Regions from separate parts of the Klebsiella sp. F11 genome, predicted to be linked through region 3. Evidence: predicted binding sites of a transcription regulator. Region 3 holds the regulator's gene; each other region holds the start of a gene.
The links. The regulator PurR, encoded in region 3, represses purine synthesis genes. The targets are predictions, from matches to a motif close to CANGCAAACGTTTGCNTG.
Positions count from the first base shown of each region.

Region 1: carA (glutamine-hydrolyzing carbamoyl-phosphate synthase small subunit) is a predicted target of PurR. The motif match lies at 2,501-2,518, and genes of this name have one in related genera.
Region 2: cvpA (colicin V production protein) is a predicted target of PurR. The motif match lies at 2,489-2,506, and genes of this name have one in related genera.

Region 1 covers NZ_CM160060.1:4,704,915-4,714,946, reverse strand. Annotated here, with positions in the region: gene AC1M2H_RS23165 (LysR family transcriptional regulator) at 1-173, opposite strand, end outside; gene AC1M2H_RS23160 (alanyl-tRNA editing protein) at 266-895, shown strand; partial or broken gene AC1M2H_RS23155 (substrate-binding domain-containing protein) at 931-1,122, shown strand; gene dapB (4-hydroxy-tetrahydrodipicolinate reductase) at 1,330-2,151, shown strand; gene carA (glutamine-hydrolyzing carbamoyl-phosphate synthase small subunit) at 2,610-3,758, shown strand; gene carB (carbamoyl-phosphate synthase large subunit) at 3,775-6,999, shown strand; gene AC1M2H_RS23135 (YgdI/YgdR family lipoprotein) at 7,168-7,401, shown strand; gene AC1M2H_RS23130 (NanQ anomerase/TabA/YiaL family protein) at 7,456-7,923, opposite strand; gene AC1M2H_RS23125 (gluconokinase) at 7,920-8,450, opposite strand; gene idnO (gluconate 5-dehydrogenase) at 8,465-9,229, opposite strand; gene AC1M2H_RS23115 (LacI family DNA-binding transcriptional regulator) at 9,517-10,032, shown strand, end outside.
Region 2 covers NZ_CM160060.1:1,638,720-1,648,751, reverse strand. Annotated here, with positions in the region: gene AC1M2H_RS08320 (UbiX family flavin prenyltransferase) at 1-252, opposite strand, end outside; gene purF (amidophosphoribosyltransferase) at 394-1,911, opposite strand; gene cvpA (colicin V production protein) at 1,945-2,433, opposite strand; gene dedD (cell division protein DedD) at 2,746-3,450, opposite strand; gene folC (bifunctional tetrahydrofolate synthase/dihydrofolate synthase) at 3,440-4,708, opposite strand; gene accD (acetyl-CoA carboxylase, carboxyltransferase subunit beta) at 4,839-5,753, opposite strand; gene AC1M2H_RS08290 (DedA family protein) at 5,954-6,613, opposite strand; gene truA (tRNA pseudouridine(38-40) synthase TruA) at 6,762-7,574, opposite strand; gene AC1M2H_RS08280 (aspartate-semialdehyde dehydrogenase) at 7,574-8,587, opposite strand; gene pdxB (4-phosphoerythronate dehydrogenase PdxB) at 8,651-9,787, opposite strand; gene flk (flagella biosynthesis regulator Flk) at 9,897-10,032, shown strand, end outside.
Region 3 covers NZ_CM160060.1:2,579,988-2,590,019, forward strand. Annotated here, with positions in the region: gene mdtK (MdtK family multidrug efflux MATE transporter) at 1-9, opposite strand, end outside; gene AC1M2H_RS12835 (riboflavin synthase subunit alpha) at 227-862, shown strand; gene cfa (cyclopropane fatty acyl phospholipid synthase) at 928-2,076, opposite strand; gene punC (purine nucleoside transporter PunC) at 2,375-3,559, opposite strand; gene punR (DNA-binding transcriptional activator PunR) at 3,672-4,583, shown strand; gene purR (HTH-type transcriptional repressor PurR) at 4,601-5,626, opposite strand; gene cydH (cytochrome bd-I oxidase subunit CydH) at 5,921-6,010, shown strand; gene AC1M2H_RS12865 (MFS transporter) at 6,173-7,339, shown strand; gene sodB (superoxide dismutase [Fe]) at 7,379-7,960, opposite strand; gene AC1M2H_RS12875 (C40 family peptidase) at 8,080-8,964, opposite strand; gene AC1M2H_RS12880 (Grx4 family monothiol glutaredoxin) at 9,302-9,649, shown strand; gene rnt (ribonuclease T) at 9,702-10,032, opposite strand, start outside.

The DNA of each region.
Region 1 (10,032 bases), 2.1 Mb from region 3:
AGTTTGCGCGTGGAACGATGCAGCAGCTTGCTGCCCATCTCCCGTTCAAGGCGCGAGACGCTGCGGCTGACCGCCGAGGGCGTGGTACCCGCAAGCCGGGCGACCGCGGAAAAGCTGCCCTGGTCGACGATCTGCACGAAGAGGGCCAAATCGGGAAGTAAGTTTAAGTTCATTTGTGCTCTTTAAGCAAAGGTGCATTGATGGATGGCGGGATTATCGCTACGCGCATTATCAATATACTGTGCGCAAAGAGAGGAGAACAACCATGACCGAACGTCTTTATTACACCAGCGATGCCACCGAAGGGCGCGCGCGGGTGGTGAGCTGCTTGGCGCAGGCCGATGGCCGCTACGCAATCGAGCTGGACCGGACGCTATTTCATCCGCAGGGCGGCGGGCAGCCGGCGGATCGCGGCTGGATAGCGGAGATCGCCGTTGAAGGGGTGACGGCGTTTGGCGACAGTATTCTGCACCTTGTCCCGCAGCCGCTGGCCCCGGGGGAGGTGACGATCCGGATTGACGCCGACGTGCGGCGAGAGCACGCCCGCCTGCACTCCGCCGGCCACCTGATTGGTCTGGCAGGAGAGCAGTGCGGCTGGCAGCCGACGAAGGCCCACCACTGGCCCGGTGAGGGGCGGATTACCTTCACTTCAGACGCTAACGCGGCCCTGCCGGAGGCCGGCGCGCTGCAGGCAAAAGTTGCCGGCTGGCAGGCGGAAAACCTGGCGCGTCATATCTCCGTGAGCGACGGGCTGCGCCGGGTGGGGTTTGGTTCGCTGCCCGCCTATCCCTGCGGCGGAACCCACGTTGCCAGGCTCGCTGAGCTGGGGGAGGTGGTGATAACTCAGGTGAAAATGAAAAAGGGCCAACTGATCGTGAGCTACACGCTGGCGTGAAGGCGCGTTAGCTGTGATATGGGCTACAAAGTGGCGTGCTGGTCCAGCCGGCGCTGACCACCATATCGGTGGCGGCGAAAGAGATCGGCCGTAAAGCGGGGGAGCTGCTGTATAGCCGTATTCAGGGTAATGATGAGCCGCCGAAACGGATTATCCTGCCGCCGGCGCTGGTCATCCGTGAATCATGCGGATTTCGCCAGGAAGAGTCAGCGATATCAGGCCGTTAGCGGCGCATTTCGTGCGCTATCTGCCGGCGAAGCGGCGCTTTCGCGCAATGATATCTCTCCTTTACACGATGACAAGCATATAGTTTTTACTGATATCGACCGCGGTTTGTCATAAATTTCTAATTATCGGCGTTTTTGAGTAGCGGCCCGTCGATGGGCTGGTTACTCTGAAAACAATTTACGTAAAGTTAACAAAAGAGAATAGCTATGCATGATGCACAAATCCGCGTGGCCATCGCCGGCGCGGGCGGCCGGATGGGACGCCAGTTAATCCAGGCGGTACAGCAGATGGACGGCGTGGCGCTTGGCGCGGCGCTGGAGCGCGATGGCTCCTCCCTGATCGGCAGCGACGCCGGCGAACTGGCGGGCGCAGGTAACATGGGCGTCACGGTGCAAAGCAGTCTGACGGCGGTGAAAGATAATTTTGACGTGCTGATCGATTTCACCCGCCCGGAAGGGACGCTGAACCATCTCGCGTTCTGCCGCGAGCACGGGAAAGGGATGGTGATCGGCACCACCGGCTTTGACGATGCGGGAAAAGAGGCCATTCGCGACGCGGCGCAGGAGATTGCAATCGTCTTCGCGGCCAATTTCAGCGTCGGTGTCAACGTCCTGCTCAAGCTGCTGGAAAAGGCGGCGAAGGTGATGGGCGACTACACTGATATTGAAATTATTGAAGCGCACCATCGGCATAAAGTGGATGCCCCGTCGGGCACCGCCCTGGCGATGGGCGAGGCGATTGCCGGCGCGCTGAACAAAGATCTGAAAGATTGCGCGGTCTACAGCCGAGAAGGCTATACCGGCGAACGCGTGCCGGGGACGATCGGCTTTGCCACGGTGCGCGCGGGGGATATCGTCGGCGAACATACGGCGATGTTCGCCGATATTGGCGAGCGTATTGAGATCAGTCATAAAGCGTCAAGCCGGATGACCTTTGCCAACGGCGCGGTTCGCTCGGCATTATGGCTGAAAGGCAAGAAAAGTGGACTTTTCGATATGCGTGATGTCCTGGAACTGAACGCTTTATAAGGTTTATTACCCATCGTGATGTGGTTGTGGAATTCAATAAGTGATTGATTGCAGAGGGCAATGCTTTATTGCCCTTTTTATTTTTATCGTATTTTCATTTCATATTCATTAAGATTGCTATAATCTTCTCTTATCCTGTCTCATTCTGTTATTTTTATGTAAATTTTGACCATCCGGTCTACTTTTTTGCACTCATGAGTCATTCTTTACAGTCCAGGCGCTGCGCAAGCGTTTTCTAAGGCTAGTTTGTTGATCTTTTTAGCGGCTAAGGCGGAGCTAATGGATAAGTTGCGTAAAATGATATTAAAAATATGCGCTTTAAGTTGACTTTTCCCCGACATCTCTCCAGAATGCCGCCGTTTGCCAGAAATCCATAGGTAAGCAAATTTGCATTGATTCATGCTACGTGGATGCATTAATATGCAAATAAAGTGAGTGAATATTCTCTGGAGGGTGTTTTGATTAAGTCAGCGCTATTGGTTCTGGAAGACGGAACCCAGTTTCACGGTCGGGCCATCGGGGCAACGGGCACGGCGGTTGGGGAAGTCGTTTTCAATACTTCAATGACCGGTTATCAAGAAATCCTCACTGATCCTTCCTATTCTCGCCAAATCGTCACTCTTACTTATCCCCATATCGGTAACGTCGGCACCAACGCCGCCGATGAAGAGTCTTCTCAGGTACATGCTCAGGGTCTGGTTATTCGCGACCTGCCGCTGATTGCCAGCAACTTCCGCAATACCGAAGATCTCTCTTCTTACCTCAAGCGCCATAACATCGTGGCAATTGCCGATATCGATACCCGTAAGCTGACTCGCCTGCTGCGTGAAAAAGGCGCGCAGAACGGCTGCATCATCGTTGGCGATAACCTCGACGCGCAGCTGGCGCTGGAAAAAGCGAAAGCGTTCCCGGGGCTGAATGGCATGGACCTGGCAAAAGAAGTCACGACTTCAGAGACCTACAGCTGGACGCAGGGCAGTTGGACTCTGGCGGGCGACCTGCCGGAAGCGAAGGCGGAAAGCGAGCTGCCGTTCCACGTGGTGGCCTATGATTTCGGCGCGAAGCGCAACATCCTGCGCATGCTGGTGGACCGCGGCTGCCGCCTGACGGTGGTGCCGGCAAAAACCCCCGCCGAAGAGGTGCTGAAGATGAATCCGGACGGCATCTTCCTCTCTAACGGCCCGGGCGACCCGGCGCCGTGCGACTATGCGATTGAGGCCATTGAGAAATTCCTCACCACCGATATTCCGGTATTCGGCATCTGCCTCGGCCATCAGCTGCTGGCGCTGGCGAGCGGAGCGAAGACCGTGAAGATGAAGTTCGGCCACCACGGCGGCAACCACCCGGTTAAAGATATTGATAATAACGTGGTGATGATTACCGCGCAGAACCACGGTTTTGCGGTAGACGAAGCCTCCATGCCGGCTAACCTGCGGGTGACCCACAAGTCCCTGTTCGACGGCACGCTGCAGGGCATTCACCGCACCGATAAGCCGGCTTTCAGCTTCCAGGGGCACCCGGAAGCGAGCCCAGGCCCGCACGATGCCGCGCCGTTGTTCGACCATTTCATCGAGTTAATTGAGCAGTACCGCCAGTCCGCGAAATAATCAGGAGAAAAAAGCCATGCCAAAACGTACAGACATAAAAAGCATCCTGATTCTTGGCGCTGGCCCGATCGTTATCGGCCAGGCTTGTGAATTTGACTACTCTGGAGCTCAGGCCTGTAAAGCCCTGCGCGAAGAGGGTTACCGCGTCATTCTGGTGAACTCGAACCCGGCCACCATCATGACAGACCCGGAAATGGCCGATGCGACCTATATTGAGCCGATCCACTGGGAAGTGGTACGCAAAATCATCGAAAAAGAGCGTCCGGACGCAGTACTGCCGACCATGGGCGGCCAGACCGCGCTGAACTGCGCGCTGGAGCTGGAACGTCAGGGCGTGCTGGAAGAGTTTGGCGTCACCATGATTGGCGCCACCGCCGACGCGATTGATAAAGCGGAAGACCGCCGTCGCTTCGACGTGGCGATGAAGAAAATCGGCCTCGACACCGCCCGTTCCGGTATCGCGCACACCATGGAAGAAGCGCTGGCGGTTGCCGCTGACGTCGGCTATCCGTGCATCATCCGTCCCTCCTTTACCATGGGCGGCACCGGCGGCGGTATCGCCTATAACCGCGAAGAGTTTGAAGAAATTTGTACCCGCGGCCTGGATCTCTCTCCGACCAACGAACTGCTGATCGATGAATCGCTGATCGGCTGGAAAGAGTACGAGATGGAAGTGGTGCGCGATAAGAACGACAACTGCATCATCGTCTGCTCCATCGAAAACTTCGATGCCATGGGCATCCATACCGGCGACTCCATCACCGTGGCTCCGGCGCAAACCCTGACCGATAAAGAGTACCAGGTGATGCGTAACGCCTCGATGGCGGTGCTGCGCGAAATCGGCGTCGAAACCGGCGGTTCCAACGTTCAGTTCTCGGTGAACCCGAAAGACGGTCGCCTGATTGTTATCGAAATGAACCCGCGCGTATCGCGCTCGTCGGCGCTGGCCTCGAAGGCGACCGGCTTCCCGATTGCCAAAGTGGCGGCGAAGCTGGCGGTGGGCTACACCCTTGACGAGTTGATGAACGACATTACCGGCGGCCGTACCCCGGCCTCGTTCGAGCCCTCTATCGACTACGTTGTCACCAAGATCCCGCGCTTCAACTTCGAGAAGTTCGTCGGCGCCAACGACCGCCTGACCACGCAGATGAAATCGGTCGGCGAAGTGATGGCGATTGGCCGCACCCAGCAGGAGTCCTTGCAGAAAGCGCTGCGCGGCCTGGAAGTGGGCGCCACCGGCTTTGACCCGAAAGTGAGCCTCGACGATCCGGAAGCGCTGACCAAAATTCGCCGCGAGCTGAAAGACGCGGGCGCCGAGCGTATCTGGTACATCGCCGACGCCTTCCGCGCCGGCCTGTCCGTTGACGGCGTCTTCAACCTGACCAACATCGACCGCTGGTTCCTGGTGCAGATTGAAGAGCTGGTGCGCCTGGAAGATAAAGTGGTAGAGACCGGCATCAACGGCCTTGACGCTGACTTCCTGCGGACGCTGAAGCGTAAAGGCTTTGCCGACGCGCGCCTGGCTAAGCTGGCGGGCGTTCGCGAAGCGGAGATCCGCAAGCTGCGCGACCAGTACAACCTGCACCCGGTCTACAAGCGTGTGGATACCTGCGCGGCGGAGTTCGCCACCGACACCGCCTATATGTACTCCACCTATGAAGACGAGTGTGAAGCGAACCCGTCGGTTGACCGCGATAAAATTATGGTCCTTGGCGGCGGCCCGAACCGTATCGGCCAGGGTATCGAATTCGACTACTGCTGCGTGCACGCCTCGCTGGCTCTGCGCGAAGATGGTTACGAAACCATTATGGTTAACTGTAACCCGGAAACCGTCTCCACCGACTACGACACCTCCGACCGCCTGTACTTTGAGCCGGTCACCCTCGAAGACGTGCTGGAAATCGTGCGAATCGAGAAGCCGAAGGGCGTGATCGTCCAGTACGGCGGCCAGACTCCGCTAAAGCTGGCGCGCGCGCTGGAATCGGCCGGCGTGCCGGTTATCGGCACCAGCCCGGACGCGATTGACCGCGCGGAAGACCGCGAGCGTTTCCAGCAGGCGGTTGACCGTCTGAAGCTGAAACAGCCGGCGAACGCCACCGTGACGGCTATCGAGCAGGCGGTCGAGAAAGCGAAAGAGATTGGCTACCCGCTGGTGGTACGTCCGTCCTACGTTCTCGGCGGCCGGGCGATGGAAATCGTCTATGACGAAGCCGACCTGCGCCGCTACTTCCAGACCGCGGTAAGCGTCTCTAACGACGCGCCGGTGCTGCTGGACCGCTTCCTTGACGATGCGGTAGAAGTCGACGTTGACGCCATCTGCGACGGCGAAATGGTGCTGATTGGCGGCATTATGGAGCACATCGAGCAGGCCGGCGTTCACTCCGGCGACTCCGCGTGCTCTCTGCCGGCCTACACCCTGAGCCAGGAGATCCAGAACGTGATGCGCGAGCAGGTGCAGAAGCTGGCCTTCGAACTGCAGGTGCGCGGCCTGATGAACGTCCAGTTCGCGGTCAAAAACAACGAAGTGTATCTAATTGAAGTCAACCCGCGTGCCGCGCGTACCGTACCCTTTGTCTCCAAAGCCACCGGCGTTCCGCTGGCGAAAGTGGCGGCACGCGTGATGGCTGGCCAGACGCTGGCGCAGCAGGGCGTCACCAAAGAGATTATCCCGCCGTACTACTCGGTGAAAGAGGTGGTGCTGCCGTTCAACAAGTTCCCGGGCGTCGACCCGCTGTTAGGGCCGGAAATGCGCTCTACCGGGGAAGTGATGGGCGTTGGCCGCACTTTCGCGGAAGCCTTCGCCAAGGCGCAGCTGGGCAGTAACTCGACGATGAAAAAACAGGGCCGCGCGCTGCTCTCCGTGCGCGAAGGCGACAAAGAGCGCGTGGTGGACCTCGCGGCGAAGCTGCTGAAGTTCGGCTTCGAGCTGGATGCCACCCACGGGACCGCGATTGTCCTCGGCGAAGCCGGGATCAACCCGCGTCTGGTGAACAAGGTGCATGAAGGTCGTCCGCACATTCAGGACCGCATCAAGAATGGCGAATACACCTACATCATCAACACCACCGAAGGCCGCCAGGCGATTGAAGACTCCAAGCTGATTCGCCGCAGCGCCCTGCAGTACAAGGTGCACTACGACACCACCCTGAACGGCGGCTTCGCCACGGCGATGGCGCTGAACGCCAACGCCGTTGAGAAGGTAACCTCGGTTCAGGAAATGCACGCGCAAATCAAAAAATAAGCCGTTCCGGCGCTGCCGGCTGCGCAACAAAACGGGCTGACGTTATCGTCGACCCGTTTTTTTATATTGGTCATCTTCGGAGAGTTCTGCTTTTAACTGCCTCCCTGCTCGGGCTAACTATAATTAGCACGATAAGCATATTCATTGACGGAAAAACAGGAGGATACAATGCGGAACAAAATTCTGGTGGCATCCGCACTGGCAGCGACGGCAGCGTTATTTGTGGCGGGGTGCTCGTCAAATCAGTCGCTGAAAACCACCGATGGCAGGACCATCGTGACCGACGGCAAACCGCAGGTGGATAGCGATACCGGCATGGTCTCTTACAAAAATGCCGCAACCGGCCGCACCGAGCAGATCAATCGCGATCAGGTGAAATCGATGGACGAGCTGGATAACTAAGCGTTATCCATGGCCCCGCGAGGGTGAGTGCGGGGCCGGTTATCGCTACCGGATTTAAAGCAGGGCGTGGTCTATTTTGACGATAATTTTACGCAGCGGCGCGCCGGCATCCAGGGCGCCCATTGGCCGGTGAAGCTCGCCGGGAAACAGAATCGCCAGCTCCTCAGGATGTAAGTGAATCAGCGTTTCGCTGCTAATTTCGCTGCAAAAGCCAATATCGTGAGCCTCTTTAAACGGCCCGTCCGGGGTGATGGTCAGCCCTTTATTTCCCGCCCCAATAATCTCCGTCCCCGCCAGCACGATATGAATATCGATGTACTGACGATGGTACTCCGGGCGCTGCTCCGCCAGCGGGCGCGTCTGGCCTTCGACGACGGTGAAAAACAGGTTGTCGCCGTCGACCGTATATTTCCCCGGCGGCAGGGAGTGCGGATCCTGCTGAGCGACGGCCTGCAGCGCCCGGCGAATCACCGACGGATAGAACGTATTTTTTGCCGCGGCGGTTAAGGTATCAATAATCATGCCGGCATTCCCTGTAGTGATTGATGCTCTAGTAAATGTAATGACTGCGCCACGATGCTGGCGACGTCGGGGGCAATATCAACGGCTACAATATCGCCTTCGCTGGCGTCCGGCGCCTCCAGGGCGGCAAACTGGCTGCGCAGCAGCGCCTCCGGCATAAAATGCCCCTTACGCTGCTGCATCCGCTGCAGAATGCATTCGTACTCGCCGGTCAGCCACAGAAAGCGCAGATTGCCGCTGCCCTCGCGCAGCCGATCGCGGTAGCGCCGCTTCAGCGCCGAGCACACCAGCACGCCCGATTCATTCTTCTGCTCAAGGCTAAAAATCACGTCCGCGATCCGCTCCAGCCACGGCCCGCGGTCTTCGTCATTGAGCGGCTGGCTGGCGGCCATTTTAACGATGTTCTGCCGCGGGTGGAGATCGTCGCCATCGATAAATTTCGCGCCGAGCGCCCGGGCTAACGCCTGGCCGACGGTGGTCTTGCCGGTGCCTGAGACACCCATCAAAATAATGCATTGCCCTGCCATAATGCGCTCCTTAATTACACCGCAACCAGCATGCCGCCGTCGACGAACAGCAGGTGGCCGTTGACGAAATCCGAGGCTTTAGACGACAGGAACACCGCGGCGCCAACCAGCTCCTGCGGATCGCCCCAGCGGGCGGCCGGCGTGCGCTTGCACAGCCAGTCGGTAAAGGCTTTATCATCAACCAGCGCCTGGGTCATGGCGGTTTTAAAGTAGCCCGGCGCGATGCCGTTGACCTGGACGTTATAGCGCGCCAGCTCGACGCACATGCCGCGGGTCAGCATTTTTACCGCGCCTTTGGCGGCGGCGTACGGCGTAATGGTGTCGCGGCCAAGCTCGCTCTGCATTGAACAGATATTGACGATTTTTCCGCCCCGGCGTGCGACCATGCGCTTCGCCACCGCCTGGGAGACGAGAAATACCGCGGTTTGGTTCACGGAAATAACATCGTTCCACTCCTGCAGCGGAAATTCGGTAAACGGATGGCGGCGCTGAATGCCCGCATTATTAAATAATACGTCGATAGCGCCAATTTCTTCTTCGATTTTACTAATTGCCTGCTCGACGGAATCCGCATCGGTAACATTAAATACCGCCGCGTGGGCGATGGCGCCTTCGTCACGTAATTTCATGACCGCATCATCCGCACGGGGCGCAGAAATATCGTTGATAATAATTTCTGCGCCATATTGTGCAAGACCCTGGGCCATGACAAAACCAATACCTTGTCCTGCGCCAGTAATTAAAATGCGTTTACCCTGTAAGCTGAAAAGATCTTTCATCTTGATATCCTGATTAACGGCTGAATATAAATGACGGTGTGCGCTTTTATTCCTGATTCACGAAAAGGCGAAGCGAAGAACCTGTGCTCTATCTCACGGATTTTCGCCGGGTAAAACCGTGATGGAGATCACTCAAAACGGTGTTACGAAAAGGGGTTACATTAAACGTGAAGCCGGGCGTAAATTACCGTTACTCAAGGGGTTAACGATAGTGAGGTGCGATTCTCTTTTTGTTCAGCGGCAGGCATAATGGCCTGATGCAGTGGACGTATTTGACGGGCAGGTAGATGAAAGCACAACGCATAACGCTCAATGATATTGCGGCGCTGGCCGGCGTAACCAAAATGACCGTCAGCCGCTATTTACGCACCCCGGATAAAGTCAAACCGGAGACGGCGGAGCGCATCGCCGGCGTGATCGCGGAAATTGGCTATGAGCCCGATCCCGATAATCCGGCGATGATCGGCGCCGTCGTACCGCGCATCGGCGTGCTGATCCCCTCCTTTCATAACCAAATTTTTGCCGACCTGCTGGCCGGTATCGAATCGGTTACCGCTGCCCACGGCTACCAGACGCTGGTGGTGAACTATGATTATGACCGCCAGCGCGAAGAGGAGCAGATTGCCGCCGTGCTGGCCTTTAACGTCAAAGGCCTGCTGCTGACCGAATCTGTTCACACCCTGCGGGCCGATAAGTACCTCAATGCGGCGAAAATCCCCGTCGCGGAAGTTATGGGGCTGGCGGAGAACCCGGGGCGAATCAACGTGGGCTTTGACAACTTCAAGGCCGGGTTCGATATGACC
Region 2 (10,032 bases), 940 kb from region 3:
TATCGCCATCCCGTCCGTTTTAAACGAGCCGGAAGAGATGCTGGCGGCGATATCGCGGGCATCGTGGACCACGTCAGCCAGCCCCTGAACTTCACGCAGCGCGTAGTCGGTTTCCAGGGCCAGAGTCTGCCGCGCTGCCGGGCTCATGATCAGATGGGTTTCAACATCCGCGACATCGCGCAATACCTGGAGCAGCCGCACGCCGTAAACGGCACCGCTGGCGCCAGAAATTCCAATGATAAGTCGTTTCACGATGATTGCCCCTTGTGCCTGGTGTCGCAGACTTTGCCGGATTATAGCACCGGACGCAAGCCCGGCGGCCAGCGAACCGGGTTGCGGAAAACAAAAAGCCCGCCGTCTGCAGACCGCGGGCTTTGGCTACAAAGGCGTGGCTTAGCCTTCGTTGTGCATCTCTAAGTTTTCCACTTCGTTCTGACGCTGCACCGCTTTGGCGTCGTCGTTACGCAGGGAGTCGAGATAATCAAGGTACCGCTGATCGACATCCTTAGTGACGTACACGCCGTTAAATACCGAACATTCAAACTGCTGAATATCCGGGTTCTCAGCGCGTACGGCGTCGATCAGATCGTTCAGATCCTGGAAGATTAAGCCGTCGGCGCCGATGATCTGCCGAATTTCGTCCACTTCACGACCGTGGGCAATCAGCTCGGTGGCCGTCGGCATATCGATGCCGTAGACGTTCGGGAAGCGAATCTCCGGCGCCGCGGAGGCCAGATAGACCTTCTTCGCACCCGCTTCACGCGCCATCTCGATAATCTGCTCCGAGGTGGTGCCGCGGACGATGGAGTCATCGACCAGCAGGACGTTTTTATCGCGGAACTCGGCGCGGTTGGCGTTGAGCTTACGGCGTACTGATTTACGGCGCAGCTGCTGGCCCGGCATGATAAATGTACGGCCGACGTAGCGGTTTTTGACGAAGCCCTGACGGTAAGGCTTATCGAGAATACGGGCAATTTCCAGAGCGATGTCGCAGGAGGTTTCCGGAATCGGGATGACCACGTCAATGTCCAGATCTTCCCACTCGCGGGCAATCTTCTCGCCCAGCTTGGTCCCCATATTCACGCGCGCGCTGTAGACGGAGATCTTATCGATGAAGGAGTCCGGACGGGCAAAGTAGACGTACTCAAACAGGCACGGGTTGCTCACCGGGTTCTCCGCGCACTGGCGGGTAAATAGCTGGCCTTTTTCGGTGATGTACACCGCTTCTCCCGGCGCAACGTCGCGCAGGAACTCGAAGCCCAGCGTATCCAGCGCCACGCTTTCGGAAGCCACCATGTACTCAGTGCGGCCGTCACCGACGTCGCGCTTGCCCAGCACCAGCGGGCGAATACCGTTCGGGTCGCGAAACGCAACCATACCGTGGCCGATAATCATCGCCACGCAGGCGTAGGCGCCGCGAATCTGCCGATTGGTCGCCGCAATTGCCGCAAAGATATTGTCGGCTTCCAGCGGGTAATGGCGGAAGTTATCCAGCTCGCTGGCGAAAATATTGAGCAGAATTTCAGAATCGGAGGTGGTGTTGATGTGGCGGCGTTTCTCTTCAAACAGCTTTTTACGCAGCTCGTGAGCGTTGGTCAGGTTACCGTTATGCGCCAACGTAATGCCATACGGCGAGTTAACGTAGAAAGGCTGAGCCTCGGAGGCGCTGGAGCTGCCGGCCGTTGGGTAACGGACGTGGCCGATCCCCATGTTGCCCTGCATACGCTGCATGTGGCGAGCCTCAAAAATATCGCTCACCATCCCGTTTGCCTTACGCAAGCGGAAGCAATTATTTGCATCAATGGTGATGATGCCTGCGGCATCCTGGCCACGATGCTGAAGCACCGTTAACGCGTCATAAATCGACTGGTTTACCGGCATAACACCGGCGATACCGACAATACCGCACATACGTCTTTTCCTCGTTCAGCTACGTCCCAACGCTTATGCTTTGGGCAAGAAACTTGACGAGCTCTGCAGATAGTCAAAAAACCATCTGATAACGAAACTGAGCTGCGGGATAAGCTCCGACTTTTGCCAGTCTTCACTCTTCGCCATACCGGTAAAACTATCGAGAAAGAACAGGATCGCCGAGACAATCAGCACGCCGCGAAGGGCGCCAAAACAGATCCCTAACACCCTGTCGGTACCCGACAGGCCCGTTTTCTCTACCAGTGCGCTAATCACGTAGTTAACGATAGCGCCGACGATAAGCGTTGCGATAAACAGTATCGCGATAGCAATCCCATTGCGGACCATTTCGTCTTCAAAGCCCGTGAACCAGACAGCCAGGTAAGTGTAGTAATGACTGGCAACAAAGAAAGCACATCCCCAGGTTACCAGCGATAACGCTTCACGAACAAAGCCGCGGATCAGGCTTACCAGACAGGAAAAACCAATCACCGCAATAATGGCGTAATCAATCCAGACCATATGCATCCTACGATTTTACGCCCTGTCGTCCGGTTCGGGGCGCATTCTAACAGAAAAAGAAAACGTTTGCGTAGGGATTTCCGTGCCCTACAGAAATAAAAATGGCGCTGAAAAAACATTCAACGCCATTCTGCCTTTTGCCTCTGCAGGGCCCGTCAGGTAAGGGATTCAGCCCCTCACTCGCTGACGGTGAGCGGGTTAGCGGGCCCGACGACTCGCTCACCCGATCGCGCCTGACTGCACAAGAGCAATCGCCTCCTGACCCGGCATCTGCATCGGCGTTCTGCAACGCTATCAGGCTGAATAGCAAGGCTAGTTTGGACTATATCCCATTACCACGCCGCTCAGACCTGACAGCTGCTTCAGATCGCCAAGCTGGCCTTTCAGCTTATCTTTCGAGGCATCAGGGCCAACCAGAATGCGGGTGATTTTCCCCTGCACCGGCGTCGAAGGCGACGTGTAAACCTTGAACCCGGAGGCGCGCAGCTTACCAACGATTTCGTTGACCTTGTCCGCATTCTTCAGCGCGCCCAGCTGCACCACGTAGGCTCTGCCGGTTGGCGCAGGAATTTCCGCAGGCTTCGGCGCCGGCGTCTGGGCGGCGGTCTGCTGCTGCGGCGGCTGCGGCTTATCGACCGGCTTAGGCTGCGGCTGCGGTTGCGGCTTCGGCTGAACCTGAGGTTTTGGCTGCGGCTTGGGCGCGACAACCGGCTCCTGAACATCATCGAAGCTGTTACTGTTTACCGGGATGCGCGACGGATCCAACGACGGCGCCGCCGCATTCCCGGCCCTCACCTCTTCCGCCGCCCCTTCCGGAGGCTGGGCAGGCAGGGCCTGAGTTGCCGCCGGCAGCATGTCAGGCTCATCGCGATCGCCCGGTTTCGGCACCAGCGGGATCGCCGCAAACTCATCCTGATAGTGTTTTTTCTGACCGTCAAGCAGCCCCGGAAGGATAATGACCCCCAGCGCCACCAGCACAATCGTCCCGACTAAACGGTTCTGAAACTTACTCGCCACCGATTCTCCCCGCGTCTATTTCTTCCATTACGTGCGCCACGGTGTGGAATGAACCGCACACCAGCACCGTATCTTCCGGTCCGGCATCGGCCATGGCCGCATGCCATGCTTGAGCGACGTCCGCGTAGGCTCTCCCCGTACGCAAATGCTCCAGCAGCTGTTCCGCCGTTGCCCCGCGCGGCCCTTCCAGCGGCGCGCAGTACCAGCAATCAACTTCCGCCATCAGGTTTGCCAGCGTACCGGCAATATCCTTATCATGCAGCATACCAATAACCGCCAGCACGCGCCCCGTTTTCGGCAGGCTTTTGAGACGCCCGGCCAGATACGCCGCCGCGTGCGGATTATGGGCAACGTCGAGGATCACCCGCGGCTCCTCGCCAATTATCTGGAAACGCCCGGGCAGCATCGCCTGCTTAATGCCGTCGCGGATCGCCCGTTCGCTCACCATCAGCCCGCTGGCGCGCAGGGCGGCCAGCGCCGTAGCCGCATTCGGCATCGGCACCTGAGGCAGCGGCAGCCCGGCCAGCGTCCCCTGCTCGTCGCTGAAATCCCACGCCTGCTCGCCGACAGCATAGCGCCAGTCAAGGTCACGACGCCGCAGCAGCGCGCCCTTTTCCGCCGCAACGTCGGCAATGGTAGAAGGCATATCCGGTTCCCCGACGATAGCCGGCCGGCCTGAGCGGAAAATACCGGCCTTTTCGCGGCCGATGCTTTCGCGATCCGGCCCCAGCCAGTCGGTATGATCGAGCGCGATGCTGGTCACCACCGCCACGTCGGCATCAACGATATTTGTCGCATCAAGGCGGCCGCCAAGCCCCACCTCAAGGATAACGACATCCAGCTGCGCCTGCTTAAACAGCCACAGCGCCGAGAGCGTACCGAACTCAAAATAGCTCAGGGATATTTCGCCGCGCGCGGCTTCGATTTCGGCGAAAGAGGCGGTATGCGCCGCTTCCGGCAGCTCCTCTCCCTGCACGCGAACGCGTTCGGTATAACGCACCAGATGCGGTGAACTGTAGACGCCGACCCGATAGCCCGCCGCCATCAGCACCGACTCCAGGGTACGGCAGGTGGTCCCCTTACCGTTGGTTCCCGCCACCGTAAATACGAACGGTGCGGGTTTCACAACCGCCATCCGCCCGGCAACTTCGTTCACGCGCGTCAGCCCGAGATCGATAGTTTTGCTGTGCAGATGCTCCAGATAAGAAAGCCACGTAGCCAGGGGCGACGTGGCCTGAGGAATAGGTTCTTTTTCCATGATGTCCGCAAGCGTTAACGGTAAATACGCTCATCCTTCAGCGTGCCGCGATGCGGTCAGATCAGGATGATGTCGCGTAGCTATTCGAATATAAAAAAGGGCAGCACCGTCAGGCCTGCCCTCTGCACTATCAGGCCTCTGGTTCCTGATCCGGTACCGGCGGCACCGCGTCGCCTTCGAGCGACACTTCCGGGCACGGCGTCGGAAGATTCATCAGCTTCGCCAGAATGCTGGCCAGCTTCAGGCGCATTTCAGGGCGACGGACGATCATGTCGATCGCCCCTTTTTCAATCAGGAACTCGCTGCGCTGGAATCCCGGCGGCAGCTTTTCGCGAACGGTTTGTTCGATAACGCGAGGGCCGGCAAAGCCGATCAGCGCCTTCGGCTCCGCGATGTTGAGATCGCCGAGCATCGCAAAGCTCGCCGATACCCCGCCCATCGTCGGGTCGGTCAGCACGGAGATATAGGGTAAACCGCGCTCCTGCATTTTCGCCAGCGCGGCGGACGTTTTCGCCATCTGCATTAGCGACATCAGCGCTTCCTGCATGCGCGCGCCGCCGGACGCTGAGAAGCAAACCAGAGGGCAGCCATCTTCCAGCGCCTGCTCAACGGCACGAACGAAGCGCGCGCCCACCACCGATCCCATTGAACCGCCCATAAAGGAGAATTCAAAAGCCGCGGCGACAACCGGCATGTCGTACAGCGTGCCCTTCATGACCACCAGCGCGTCTTTCTCACCGGTCTCTTTTTGCGCCGACGCCAGGCGGTCTTTGTATTTTTTCGAATCGCGGAACTTCAGCACATCTTTCGGCTCGAGCTCGCTTCCCAGCTCCACAAGGGAACCTTCGTCCAACAGGCTATGCAGGCGATTACGCGCCGACATACGCATATGGTGATCGCACTTAGGGCAAACCTCCAGGTTGCGCTCCAGCTCTGCGCGGTACAATACCTGGCCGCAGCTGTCGCACTTGGTCCATACACCCTCAGGAATGCTTGCCTTGCGGGTGGGAGTGATATTGCTTTTAATTCGTTCAATCCAGCTCATTGATAACCTTTCTGCCTGAACCTGGTCGATGCCAGTTTTGTCGTAAGGGGCGCATAATGCCATTTTTGACCCTTACAGACCATGAATGTTGCACATTAAATCATAACATCCCGTCACATGGGATAAAAAAGTGGTCGTACCGCTCACACTTCACTCTGCGGGCGACGGCGTTCCGCCCGCAGTCGATTAGGCTACTGAAATTATTTTGACTGCTTCGCCGCCGCGCGCTTGTGGCGAATGATTTCAATCACTCCCGGCAGCACGGAGAGGAGAATAATGGCGACAATCAGCAGCTTCAGGTTTTCCTGGACGATCGGTAAATCGCCAAACAGATAGCCTGCATAGGTGAACAGCATCACCCACAGCAGCGCGCCAACCACGTTATAGGCCGCAAAATGACGATAGGACATATGGCCCATTCCCGCCACAAATGGCGCAAAGGTTCTGACAATCGGCACGAAGCGGGCAAGGATAATGGTTTTGCCGCCGTGACGCTCGTAGAACGCGTGGGTCTTGTCCAGATAGCTGCGGCGGAAGATTTTAGAATCAGGGTTACTGAAAAGCTTTTCACCGAACAGCCGCCCGATGGTGTAGTTCAGCGCATCGCCGACAATCGCCGCGATCACCATCAGCACCACCATCAGATGCACGTTCAGATCGTTAGTCGGCAGCGCTGACAGCGCGCCGGCAACGAACAGCAGCGAATCTCCCGGCAGGAACGGCGTAACCACCAGACCCGTCTCGCAAAACAGAATCAAAAACAGGATGGCATAAACCCAGATACCGTACTCGGCAACCAGCTCGGCCAGGTGTACATCTATATGCAGGATGAAATCAATTAAAAAGCGAATCAGGTCCATACCGTTTTAGTCCTTAATAGCAATACGTAAAACCCTTCACGGCGCATTCAGGCGGCCGAACGGTAGCTCCCGGAGCGCGCGCAAAGCGGCGAGTCCGGGAAAACCAGCGCGGCCGACAAAGCGGCGGCTGAAGGATGAGGCGTATACGTCAGTCCGCCAAAAACAGCGGACCCATCGGCATCACCGGCAGATCGAAATGGGCCGGATAATCAACCGACACCAGATACAATCCCTCAGCTTTTGCCGTCGCGGCGGCTAGCGTCCTGTCTTTTGCCGCCAGAAGTTCTGCAATCCAGCTCTCCGGCTGGTTACCGGCCCCTACTTCCATCAGGCTGCCGACAATATTCCTTACCATATGATGTACAAAGGCGTTTGCTTTGATATCGACCACCACATATGGGCCGTAGCGCGTGACGCGAATATGGCTAATATTGCGCCACGGCGTGCGCGACTGGCACTGCACCGCCCGGAACGAGGTAAAATCATTCTCGCCCAGCAGGCACTGCGCCGCGCGCTGCATCCGCTCGGCGTCCAGAGGCTGATGATAATGGGTCACCCCCTGGCTTAACACCGCCGGGCGCAGCCGATGATTATAGATAACGTAGCGGTAGCGGCGCGCCGTGGCGCTAAAGCGCGCGTGGAACGCTTCCGGCACATGTTTAACCCAGCGCACGGCAATGTCACCAGGCAAATTCGCATTCACGCCCAGCGTCCAGGCCGCGTCTTTACGCAGCGCCCGCGTTTCAAAATGCACTACCTGGCCGGTGCCGTGCACGCCGGCGTCGGTGCGGCCGGCGCAGAAGACGCTAATCGGCTCATTCGCCACCTGCGAGAGCGCCTTTTCCAGCTTCTCCTGCACGCTACGCACCTCGTTCTGCCGCTGCCAGCCGTAATACTTACTGCCGTCGTACTCGATGCCCAGCGCGATTTTATAGACCGGCTGCTGCTCCATCTCAGACATCAGTAAAAATACTCCTGCACCAGCTTCTCGGCGATTTTCACCGCCATCAGCGCGCCGCCGAAGCGGACGTTGTCGGCAACGGACCAGAACTGAACCTGCTCCGGCATCCCGTAATCGTTACGCACGCAGCCGACGGAGAGCTGAGTGGTGCCGGAAGCATCGCCAACCTGAGTCGGGAACTCGCTCGCTTCGGACAGCTCAATATCTTCGCCGCGTGCAAAGGCATCGCGCGTCTCTTCTGCGGCCAGCGGGCGCATGGCTTCGAAATTAACCATCTGCGCATGGCCGTAGAAAACCGGCGACTGAACCACGCTTGCGGAGATCATCAGCCCTTCATCCTGGAGGATCTTGCGCACCTCATCGACAATGCGTCGCTCTTCCAGCACGCTGCCTTCACGATCGGGCAGCAGCGGCAGCATGTTGAACGCCAGCTGACGACCGAAGTAATCATCTTCATCAATCGGCATGCCGTTGAGCAGCTTAGCGCTCTGCCCCGCCAGCGCGCTGACGGCTTTTTTACCGCGGGCGGAAACGGAGAGCAGGCTGGTGACCTGAATACGCGACAGACCGCCCTGATCAATCAACGGCTTCAGCGCGGCCAGCAGCTGGCTGGTCAGGCTGTTGGCCACGGCAATAACGTTCCGATTGCGGTAATCCGCCAGCACGAATGGGTTAACTTCCGGCACGACCAGCGGGACGTCCGGCTCCAGCGCGAACAGGCCGCTCAGGTCGATAACCAGACAGCCTGCGTTAGTCGCCTCTTCAACGTAGGCCGCGGTGGCCTCGACGCCGGCGGCGAAAAAGGCCAGCTGGGCCTGGGTCCAGTCAAACTCCGCGGCGTCCTGTACGATGACCGACTTACCGTTAAAGCGCAGATGTTCGCCCGCGCTTTCGTTACGCGCCAGGGCGTAAATATCTCCCACCGGGAACTGGCGTTCAGCAAGGGTTTCGAGCAGGGCTTCGCCAACGGCGCCCGTTGCGCCCAGTATGGCAATATTCCAGCCTTCAGACATGGTGGTTTACTCCAGGAAAAAGCGACCCTGCAGGAGTATCCAACAGGGTCATTAAGAATGATATTAACGAACAGGGTGATGTATGGCATTAAAGCCGAGCTGCCGCAACAGCGTCGCCGCCTGCTCATCGCTGCACTGTACGTACAGCGAAGACCATTCACGGCGTTCCTGGTAATTTTTGCGCAGCTTGTCAAATTCGCCCGCGGCGCCGGCCACTTTTCGCAGCGGCGCATCGTCGCGGCGCACATCATACACCAAATGGACCAGCCTTTTCAGGGTAGCCTGATCGAGCGCCTCGTGGAGAGTAATGCGGCCAAACTCAGGCGCCGGCAGCAGAGTATCCAGCGCCACCTGCTGCGGATGACCGATAAACGCGCTGTAGGCTTCAAACACCTGGGTCGTCCCGCGCGCTTTTCCTTCCAGAGTATAGCCCGCGATATGCGCGGTACCGATATCCACGCGCTCCAGCAGCTCAAGGTTAAGATCCGGCTCCGGTTCCCAGACGTCAAGCACGACGCTCAGCGGCTGTCCGACCTGCAGGCGTTTCAGCAGCGCGGCGTTATCGACCACCGGGCCGCGGCAGGCGTTAATTAACACCGTTCCCGGCTTCAGGCGGCTAATCAGCGCCTCATCCGCGAGATGCAGCGTCTTGTACTGCCCTTCTTTATATAAAGGCGTGTGGAACGTCAGCACATCGGCCTGCTGAACCAGCTCGTCGAGGCTGCGGAAATCGCCTTCATCGCCGCGATCCGCGCGCGGCGGATCGCAAAGCAGCGTTTTGATCCCCAGCGCTTCAAGACGTTTTTGCAGGTGTCCGCCGACGTTGCCCACCCCGACGATCCCGACGGTACGATCGGTCAGCGCAAAGCCGTCGCGCTCGGCCAGCATCAGCAGCGCCGAGAAAACGTACTCAACCACCGCAATCGCATTACAACCGGGCGCGGCGGAAAAACCGATCCCCGCCTGCTGCAGCCACGCCTGATCGACATGATCGGTACCCGCGGTCGCGGTGCCGACGAACTGAATAGCCTTGCCGGCAAGCAGCGCTTCATTGACTTTCGTGACGGAGCGGACCATCAGTGCGTCGGCATCGGTCAGCGCTTCAGCCGGAATTGGGCGGCCGGGGACCGCCCTCACCTCGCCCAAACGGCTAAAAAGCTCACGGGCATAGGGCATATTTTCATCAACGAGGATTTTCACGGTTCAGTACCTGTCTGAGAACGAGAGTAAACCGGGGAAGTGTGCCATAATCTCGCCGCCAGGAACATCATCACCGGGCCTCAGTACAGTAATACGGAAAGGATTAATCATGATACAACCCGTTTCAGGTATGTCCGATCGCCCTCCGGGGACAGCTCCCTCCGGCGCTTCCGTCGCCGGGGAGCTCTCGCTGACCACCCAGCAACGCACCGTTCTCGAGCGACTGATCACCCGCCTGGTGGCGT
Region 3 (10,032 bases):
CTTCTGCACCTGTACACCTTTATATTGTTGTTATTTGGAGACTAAAAAAGCCGCCGTTAATGGCAGCAAGAAGAAAAAGCAGAGGGATTAGCCAGTCTATTGTAGCGAGGATTAGCCATTAAGCCAGTGAAAAAATGGTAGGGCACGATGCGTGCTGGCAACCTTATTTACCACCTGTTATTGTTCCCGATTAATATATATTGAGCCATTCCTGGAGGAGCAAAGCATGTTTACTGGCATTGTGCAGGGGACCGCTAAAGTGGTGTCCATCGATGAGAAGCCCAACTTTCGTACCCACGTGGTGGAACTGCCTGAGCACATGCTCGACGGACTTGAAACCGGCGCGTCGGTTGCGCACAACGGCTGCTGTCTGACCGTCACCGAGATTGACGGCGCGCGCATCAGTTTTGACCTGATGAAAGAAACCCTGCGCATCACCAACCTCGGCGCCGTGCGTCAGGGTGACGTGGTGAACGTCGAGCGCGCGGCGAAGTTCAGCGATGAGATCGGCGGCCATCTGATGTCCGGCCATATTATGACCACCGCGGAAGTGGTGAAGATCCTGACCTCGGAAAATAACCGCCAGATCTGGTTCAAGGTCCAGGATCCGACGCTGATGAAGTACATTCTGTATAAAGGCTTTATCGGCGTCGACGGCATCAGCCTGACGGTTGGCGAAGTGACGCCGACGCGCTTCTGCGTGCACCTGATTCCGGAAACGCTGCTGCGCACCACTCTGGGGGCGAAAAAGCTGGGCGACCGGGTGAATATCGAGATTGACCCGCAGACGCAGGCGGTGGTCGATACCGTAGAGCGGGTGCTGGCGGCGAAAGAAGCCGTGCAAAAGGCGACGCAAGAGTAACAGCGCGAAAAAATGCCGGTCAGTGAAGCCACGGACCGGCATCGGTACTGCGGTTTAGCCAGGAGCTAGCGCGCTACGCGCAGGCCGCCCTCGGCGCCGCGAGAAAACACCACCTGCCACAGCTGAATATCGCGCGCGCGGAAGGCGCCGGCGCAGGCGTTCAGATAATAGCTAAACATGCGTTTAAAACGCTCGGTGTAGTTGTCGGCAATATCCGGCCAGCTGGCGAGGAATCGCTCGTACCAGGCCATCAGCGTGGTATCGTAATCGGCGCCTATATTGTGCCAGTCTTCCATAACGAAATGCGTTTCGCTGGCTTGCGCAATATGGCGTACCGACGGCAGGCAGCCGTTAGGGAAGATATATTTATTGATCCACGGATCGACGCTGAGGTCGGTTTTGTTTGAACCGATGGTGTGCAGTAAAAAACGACCGTCCGCTTGCATATTTCGGTCGACAACGTCGAAATAGGTCGCGTAGTTTTTCGGCCCCACGTGCTCAAACATACCGACGGAAACTATCCGGTCAAAACTATCATGTAAGTCACGATAGTCCTGTAACAGGATAGTGACGTCTAATCCTTCACACCGCTGCTGGGCCATTTTTTGCTGTTCGGCAGAAATGGTAACGCCAACCACGCTAACGTGATAATTTTTTGCCATGTAATAGGCCAGACCGCCCCAGCCGCAGCCAATATCCAGCACCCGCATCCCGGGTTCCAGCTGCAGCTTGCGGCAAATAAGATCTAATTTAGCCTGCTGAGCCTCTTCCAGAGATTGCGCCTCTTTCCAGTAAGCGCAGGAATATTGCATATAGGGGTCGAGCATCCGACTAAAAAGATCGTTGCCGAGATCGTAGTGCTCTTTGCCGACTATCCAGGAACGTTTTTTACTTTGCAGATTGAACAGGCGAGCGGTAGCAATACGCAGCGTATCTTTGAGATGGCGGGGAAGCTGTTTTTCCAGTCCGGCGCGCAGCACCTTATGGAAGAAGATATCCAGACGCTCGCAGTCCCACCAGCCGTCCATATAGCTTTCACCTAACCCCAAAGAACCTTCCTGCAGCACGCGCTTAAAAAAGAGGGGGTTTTTTATCCGTAAATCGGAGGGAGCGGGGCCATTAATTTCAATACCCGCACGACCAAGTAACTCAGCTGTAATTCGGTACCAGTCATCATTTGGTACACTTACTTCTTCTATACACGATGAACTCATAGCTTCTCCATCACGCCCAAGTGATCAGAACCTTAAAACAGCGTAGACGCTTTTTTTGGCATTGTGAGAAATCTCACGGAATAATCCGTGAAGCTGCTATCCGACGTAGAACAGAGGAAGGGAGATAACCCTTGCCGAAAGGCCTTCCATGGTGAAACGGGAAGCATCCTGCCCCCGTTAATATCGATAAACTGTCTATTTATGTGACACGCGATCCAGTATAGGCCCCTATTTTAAGGCTTTCAATAAAAAGATATTAGCAGGCTAATTACTGGATCTTAACACCACTGAAACCATTTTATGCATGCGCCGACTCGGCGCTCAGCCGGGTGGTGCGCAGCTGCATCACATATCCCAGCCCGGCCAGCACGATGGAGGCCAGCATCACGCTGGTGGTGGTGAGCAGCGGCGTGGCAATCAGCGTGGAGACCAGCAGGCTGGTCAGGAAGCACAGTCCGAGCTGCAGGGTATTCTGCAGCGCGGCGGCGCGTCCCGTCGCCTGAGGGAACGGGCGCAGCGCCTGGGCAACGACAATCGGGTAAATGGCGCCGTTAACGATAGCCATCACGCAGAAGGGGACCATCAGCGCGACGATGGAGGCATTCTGCTGCAGACCAGCCAGCCAGGTGGCGGCAACGCTGAGCGCAAAAACCACCAGCAGCCACGGCAGCAGCTGCTGCCCCTGCCATTTTTGCAGCGCCGCCCGGCAGCCGTATCCGCCGATTAAAAAGGCGATAGTCTGCGGCACGTAGCTCAGGCCGATGGCGGTTGGCCCGTAGCCCATGTCATGTAGAATAAACGGCGATCCGGTCAGCCAGGCGAAAAAGCTGGCGGAGCAGGCGGCATAAATCAGCACGTTGCCGCTATACTCGCGCGAGCGCAGCAGCGCCAGGAAGGTCAGCTTTTTCTGCGTATCGCTCCCGGGCCGGCGCACCGGCTTGAGGCGTAAGGCGGGCAGCATCAGCAGCAGGGCGATGGCGAACAGGGTCGCGAAAATAGCCTGCCAGTCGAAATGGGCGAGCAGCCAGCTGCCGAGCAGCGGCGCCAGAGCCGGCGACAGGCCCACCAGCGGCATGATGGTGGCGAATATGCGGTTGGTACGCTGGGCGGGATAATAGTCGGTGACCATCGCCTGCCAGGTGACCGCCGCCGCGCAGACGCCGATGGCCTGCACAAACCGCAGCGCCAGCATCAGATTCGCGTCCCGTACCCACAGCATGCCAAGGCAGCCGACGGCGAAGATCGCCAGGCCGCTGAGCAGTACCGGCCTGCGCCCGTAGCGATCGGATACCGGACCCCAGAACAGCTGGCCAACGGCGAAACCGGCGAGAAACACGCTGAGGCTGGCGCTGACCGAGGCCGCCGAAGTATTCAGATCCTGCTGGATAGCCGAAAACGCCGGCAGATACATATCGGTTGCGAGGAAGCCCAGCACGCTGAGGCCCGCTAACCAAACTAAAAATCCTTTCCCGGGTTGTTGCATAAAGTTCTCTTTCTTCTGATACAGGTAAGATGTCGCAGAGTGTAGGGAGTGCATTCTGGCTTGTGAAACGCTAATATTTGTTACATGCGTTCAAAAATTTTGCAGGCAGAATATGTGGTCCGAATACTCCCTTGAAGTGGTTGATGCGGTTGCCCGCAACGGCAGCTTTAGCGCTGCGGCTCAGGAGCTGCATCGTGTCCCTTCTGCGGTCAGCTACACCGTGCGTCAGCTCGAAGAGTGGCTGGCGGTTCCGCTCTTCGAACGACGTCATCGCGACGTCGAACTCACCCCGGCCGGGGTGTGGTTTTTACAGGAAGGGCGTTCTGTTATCAAAAAAATGCAGATCACCCGCCGCCAGTGCCAGCAGATCGCCAACGGCTGGCGCGGGCAGCTCTCGATTGCGGTTGACGATATCGTCAAGCCGGCGCGTATGCGGCAGATGATTGTCGATTTTTATCGTCACTTTCCGGACGTCGAGCTGATTGTCTTCCAGGAGGTGTTTAACGGCGTCTGGGACGCGCTGGCCGACGGCCGCGTGGAGCTGGCTATCGGCGCGACCCGCTCGATTCCGGTCGGCGGACGCTACGCCTTTCGCGACATGGGCATGCTGAGCTGGCACTGCGTGGTGGCCAGCCACCATCCGCTGGCAAAAATGAGCGGTCCGCTGAGCGATGATACGTTGCGCAACTGGCCGTCGCTGGTCAGGGAGGATACCTCCCGCTCGCTGCCGAAGCGCACGACGTGGCTGCTGGATAATCAGAAGAGGGTGGTGGTGCCGGACTGGGACGCCTCGACAACCTGCCTGTCGGCCGGGCTGTGCATCGGCATGGTGCCGTCGCACTTCGCCCGCCCGCGGATCGATAGCGGCGAATGGACGGCGCTGGAGCTGGAAAATCCGTTCCCGGACGCCGCCTGCTGTCTGACCTGGCAGCAGAGCGATATCTCGCCGGCACTCTCCTGGCTGCTGGACTATCTTGGCGACAGCGAAACGTTAAATCGGGAGTGGCTGCGGGCGCCGGAATAGGCGGCGCCCCGCCGGGATTAGCGGCGGTAGTCGACGAACGGGCCGTCGATCACCGAGCGGCGCTCGACCAGGCGCGGGTGAACTTCGATAGACTGCGACTCCTCGCGCTTGTTAACGATGCGGTCCATCAGCATATTGAATGCGGCTTCGCCGAGAGAGTCCTTTGGCTGATGAATGGTGGTCAGCGCCGGGCTAAAGTAGCGGGCGTTGCGCACGTTGTCATAGCCAATCAGCGAAATATCCTGCGGCACGCGCAGGCCCATTTCGTCGGCTGCGCAAATCGCCCCCATCGCCATGATATCGCCGCCGCAGAAGATGGCGGTCGGGCGGTGCGGCTGGCTGATGATCTGCTGCATGGCGCGGTAGCCGGACTCAGGCTCGAAGTCGCCCTGAACCACCCAGCTTTCCGGGACGCGAATCTGCGCTTCTTCCATCGCTTTCATAAAACCGGCCAGGCGACCGGCGCCGGTGTTGCGCTCCAGCGGACCCGGGATCACGCCGATTTCACGGTGGCCGCGTTCGACAAGATAGCGGCCGGCCATGTAACCGCCTTCAAAGGCGTTATCGATCACCGAATCGGTAAAGTCGGCCTTGGACTCGCCCCAGTCCATCACCACCATCGGGATGTTGCGGTACTCTTCGAGCATGGAGAGCACCGACTGCGGATATTCGGAGCACATGACCAGCAGACCGTCGACGCGCTTTTGCGCCATCATCGACAGGTAGGCCTGCTGTTTTTCCGGATCGTTCCACGCGTTGCCCAGAATCAGGGTGTAGCCCTTCTGGAAGCAGCTTTTCTCGACGGACTCGATAATCTCGGCAAAATAGGCCGCTTCGCTGCTGGTGGCCAGCAGGCCGATCGATTTGGTGTGATTAACCTTCAGGCTGCGCGCCACCGCACTCGGAGAGTAGTGCAGCTCTTTGATGGCGGCCCATACCGCGTTGCGCGTCTCTTCAGCCACAAAACGGGTTTTGTTAATTACATGTGACACTGTTGTAGTGGAAACGTTTGCGCGCTTCGCTACATCTTTAATTGTTGCCATTACTTCTCTCTCCAGACCTTGACCTGATCGTCTGATTATCGATACGTAACCGTTTGCCTATACACACCCTGAGCGCAATGTTCAACATTGCATCACGTCGGGAAACGACACAGAACGACAGGAAGGGGTCAATGGCCGATACGCTTTCAAATTAGCGTGGGATTTTGTCCGATCTTGCGGCAAAGGGGAAGAGTAAAAACGTGCATCGCCCTAAATCTCAGAAGATTTTTATGCAATACTGTGCAAAAATGAGCAGGCTCACTTTTCTTGTGGGGATAATCAGGGGGAAAATTGATGGATACAGATTTAAAGTTTTCGCTGACCACGACGATTATTGTTCTGGGGCTGATCGTGGCCGCAGCGCTGACCGCCGTACTGCACTAATTCTTGCGGGGGAGAGGCTCCTTTCCCCCATTCCCACGCATTATTATCAAATTCGCAAAAATCTTTTGCCATTTCGTTTACTTTTGTTTTTCTGTGATTGATGTCATGCTTTTGCCTTCTGATGAGATACCGTCGCTGAGGACGGTTTGCTGGAGTCATTGCATGAAAATCAACTTTCCCCTGTTAGCGCTGGCCGTTGGGGCGTTTGGTATCGGTACGACCGAATTTTCCCCGATGGGATTGCTACCGGTGATCGCGAAAGGCGTGGATGTATCCATTCCCGCCGCGGGGATGCTGATTAGCGCCTACGCCATCGGCGTGATGGTCGGAGCGCCGCTGATGACGCTGCTGCTGTCGCATCGCGCGCGCCGCAGCGCGCTAATTTTCCTGATGGCTATTTTTACCCTTGGCAACGTCCTCTCTTCAATGGCGCCGGATTACACCACGCTGCTGCTCTCGCGCATTATCACCAGCCTGAACCACGGCGCCTTCTTCGGCCTCGGCTCGGTGGTGGCCGCGAGCGTGGTGCCTAAGCACAAGCAGGCCAGCGCGGTGGCAACCATGTTTATGGGTCTGACCATCGCCAATATTGGCGGCGTCCCGGCGGCGACCTGGCTGGGTGAAACCATCGGCTGGCGCATGTCCTTCCTCGCCACGGCGGGTCTTGGCCTGGTGGCGATGGCCGGCCTGTGGTTCTCGCTGCCGAAAGGCAGCGCAGGGGAGCGGCCGAATGTGAAGGAAGAGCTGGCGGTATTGATGCGGCCGCAGGTGCTTTCCGCGCTGCTGACCACCGTGCTCGGGGCCGGGGCGATGTTCACTCTCTATACCTATATTTCGCCGGTGCTGCATACCATTACCCACGCTTCGCCGCTGTTCGTCACCGCGATGCTGGTGCTGATTGGCGTCGGCTTCTCTCTGGGCAACTACCTTGGCGGAAAATTTGCCGACCGCTCGGTTTCCGGCACGCTGAAGGGATTTTTACTGCTGCTGATGGTTATCATGCTGGCGATCCCGCTGCTGGCGCAGTCGCAGATTGGCGCGGCCATCAGCATGGTAGTGTGGGGCGCGGCGACGTTCGCCGTGGTGCCGCCGCTGCAGATGCGCGTGATGCGCGTGGCTCATGAAGCGCCGGGGCTCTCTTCTTCGGTGAATATCGGGGCGTTTAACCTCGGCAATGCGCTGGGCGCGGCGGCCGGCGGGGCGGTAATTTCCGGCGGCCTGGGCTACGCATTTGTTCCGGTGATGGGCGCGATCATCGCCGGGGTGGCGCTGATGCTGGTGCTGTTCAGCAGTCGTTCGCGGCCGGAAGAGGCCTTAGCCAGCAGCTAGTTGTTACCGCAGAAGGGGAAACCCTTCTGCGGTACCGTTTTATGCCGCCAGATTAGCCGCGACAAACTTCCAGTTTACCAGCGCCCAGAAGTGCTCCAGATAGTTCGGACGGGCGTTACGGTAGTCAATGTAATAAGCATGTTCCCAGACATCCACGGTCAGCAGCGGCGTAGCGCTGCCGGTGAGCGGCGTACCGGCGTTGCTGGTCGAGACAATCGCCATACTGCCGTCGCCATTTTTGACCAGCCACGTCCAGCCGGCGCCGAAGTTTTTTGCCGCCGCATCGGTGAACTGCGCTTTAAAATCGGCGAAGCTACCGAAGGCTTTGGCGATAGCTGCCGCCAGTTCGCCTTCCGGCTCGCCGCCGGCGTTCGGCGCGAGACAGTTCCAGTAGAAGGTGTGGTTCCAGACCTGGGCGGCGTTGTTAAAGACGCCGCCTTCGGAAGAACGAACGATCTCTTCTAAAGACAGATCTGCAAAAGCGGTGCCCTTGATCAGGTTGTTGAGGTTGGTGACGTAGGCCTGGTGATGCTTACCGTAATGGTATTCCAGAGTTTCAGCGGAAATGTGCGGCGCCAGGGCGTCTTTTGCATATGGTAATGCAGGTAATTCGAACGACATTGCTACTCTCCTTATTATATTAATGCGTGCAATAACCACATCATGCACAGGGAGATAGTAGCAAATTAAAAGATGTGGCAAAAGAGAGAGTTAACCTGCCGCAGGCGCGGCAGGGGGCGCTAGCGGATGGTTTTAGGCGTCATCACGCGGCGGGCGCCAACGTAGTGGCGAACCCAGTAATCTTCGCTTAACGAGGTAATCTGAATATCGCGTCCGGTACGCGGCGACTGGATAAATTTGCCGTTACCAACGTACACGCCGACGTGATCCGCCGTGCCGCGGCCGCGGGTGCGGAAGAAGACCAGATCGCCGCTCTGCAGCTCGCCGCGGTCGACCGGGCGGGCATCGCGCAGGTGGTACATCTCGTTCGCCGTGCGCGGGATATGAATTTTCACCAGGTCTTTATAGGCGTAATAGACCAGCCCGCTGCAGTCAAAGCCGGTGCGCGGCGAGGTGCCGCCCCAGCGATAGGGCTTACCAATTTGGTCCATCAGCTTCGACATCGCGGTGCTTTGCGCTTTTTGCACCCGCACCTTATGCGCATCGGCAAGCGTCAGCGGCACTTCTTCTTCGGCAACCGGCTTGCAGCGCTTTTTGTAGCCTTTACGTACGACGCACTTCTGCTTCACGCTGGCCATCGCCCGCGTCGGCTCGATACTGGCAGTAGCCGAGGTCGCGCACTGCTTTTTATAGCCTTTGCGCAACACGCACTTTTTGGTTCCGCCGGCGGCCTGACGGTTTAAGGCCGTTTGGCTGGAGGCGGTGGTGCGGGTAGGGTGTTTGGCGCGGGAGGAGGTTGATGCTTTCTTGCTGGAGGTTTTGGCGCTGGATTTTGTTTTCTGACCGGAGGCTTTTTTCTTGCGTTCGCTGGAGCCCTTTACCTGATGCGCTTTTGACGCGGCGGAGGCGTGCGTATGCCCTGAAGCATGCGCCAGCGGTGTAAATGAGATAGATGTAAACAGTAATGCGCAGAGCGAAATCGCGATTTTGTTTAGCCGCGCCACCGAGCACTCCCCTGATTAATTACAGACATGTACACATGCCTGACCATGAATGACAAAACCCAACGATTCTAATGCATAAAAACCCTGAAAGTTAATACTCTTTTGTATCTAAAACGTCGTTTGATTAACAATTGCAAAAAAATATGCCAGACATTGACCGCCTTGTACAGAAAGTGCGCGGCAGGACGGCGCGCTGGCTGATGAAGTAATATTTTTAAGGCAACTTCAGTCTACAGAAGATAAAATAGAGTGAGTGAACAAAATGTTATTATCCGACCTGCGTTCAGGACGCTACAATGACAAATTACTGCCGTATAGAAGTTAAGGAAGCATGACAATGAGCACGACTGTAGAAAAAATCGAACGTCAAATCGCTGAAAACCCGATCCTGCTGTACATGAAAGGATCGCCGAAACTGCCAAGCTGCGGCTTTTCCGCTCAGACCGTGCAGGCGCTCTCCGCGTGCGGCGAACGCTTTGCCTACGTTGATATCCTGCAGAATCCGGACATCCGCGCGGAGCTGCCGAAGTATGCAAACTGGCCAACCTTCCCGCAGCTGTGGGTTGACGGCGAGCTGGTTGGCGGTTGCGACATCGTGATTGAAATGTATCAGCGCGGTGAACTCCAGCAGCTGATCAAAGAAACGGCGGCGAAGTACAAGGCCGACGAGCCGAAAGCAGAGTAATTCTGCTGCCAGCAAAAAAGCGACTTCATCGGAAGTCGCTTTTTTTTGTCTCTTATTCCGCCTCTGGCTGCGGTAGCGGCCAGCCGCCAAGACGCTTCCAGCGGTTGACTATCTCGCAGAACAGCCTGGCAGTCTGGTCGGTATCATACAGCGCGGAGTGCGCCTTGCTGCCATCAAACTCCATACCGGCGGCAAGACAGGCTTTCGAGAGCACGGTTTGACCGAGCGCCAGCCCGCTCAGGGCGGCGGTATCAAAGGTGACGAACGGGTGGAACGGATTGCGTTTCAGCCCGGCGCGCTCGGCGGCGGCCATGGTAAAGCTGAGATCGAAAGTGGCGTTGTGCGCCACCATAATGGCGCGATTGCAATCGCTATCCTTCATC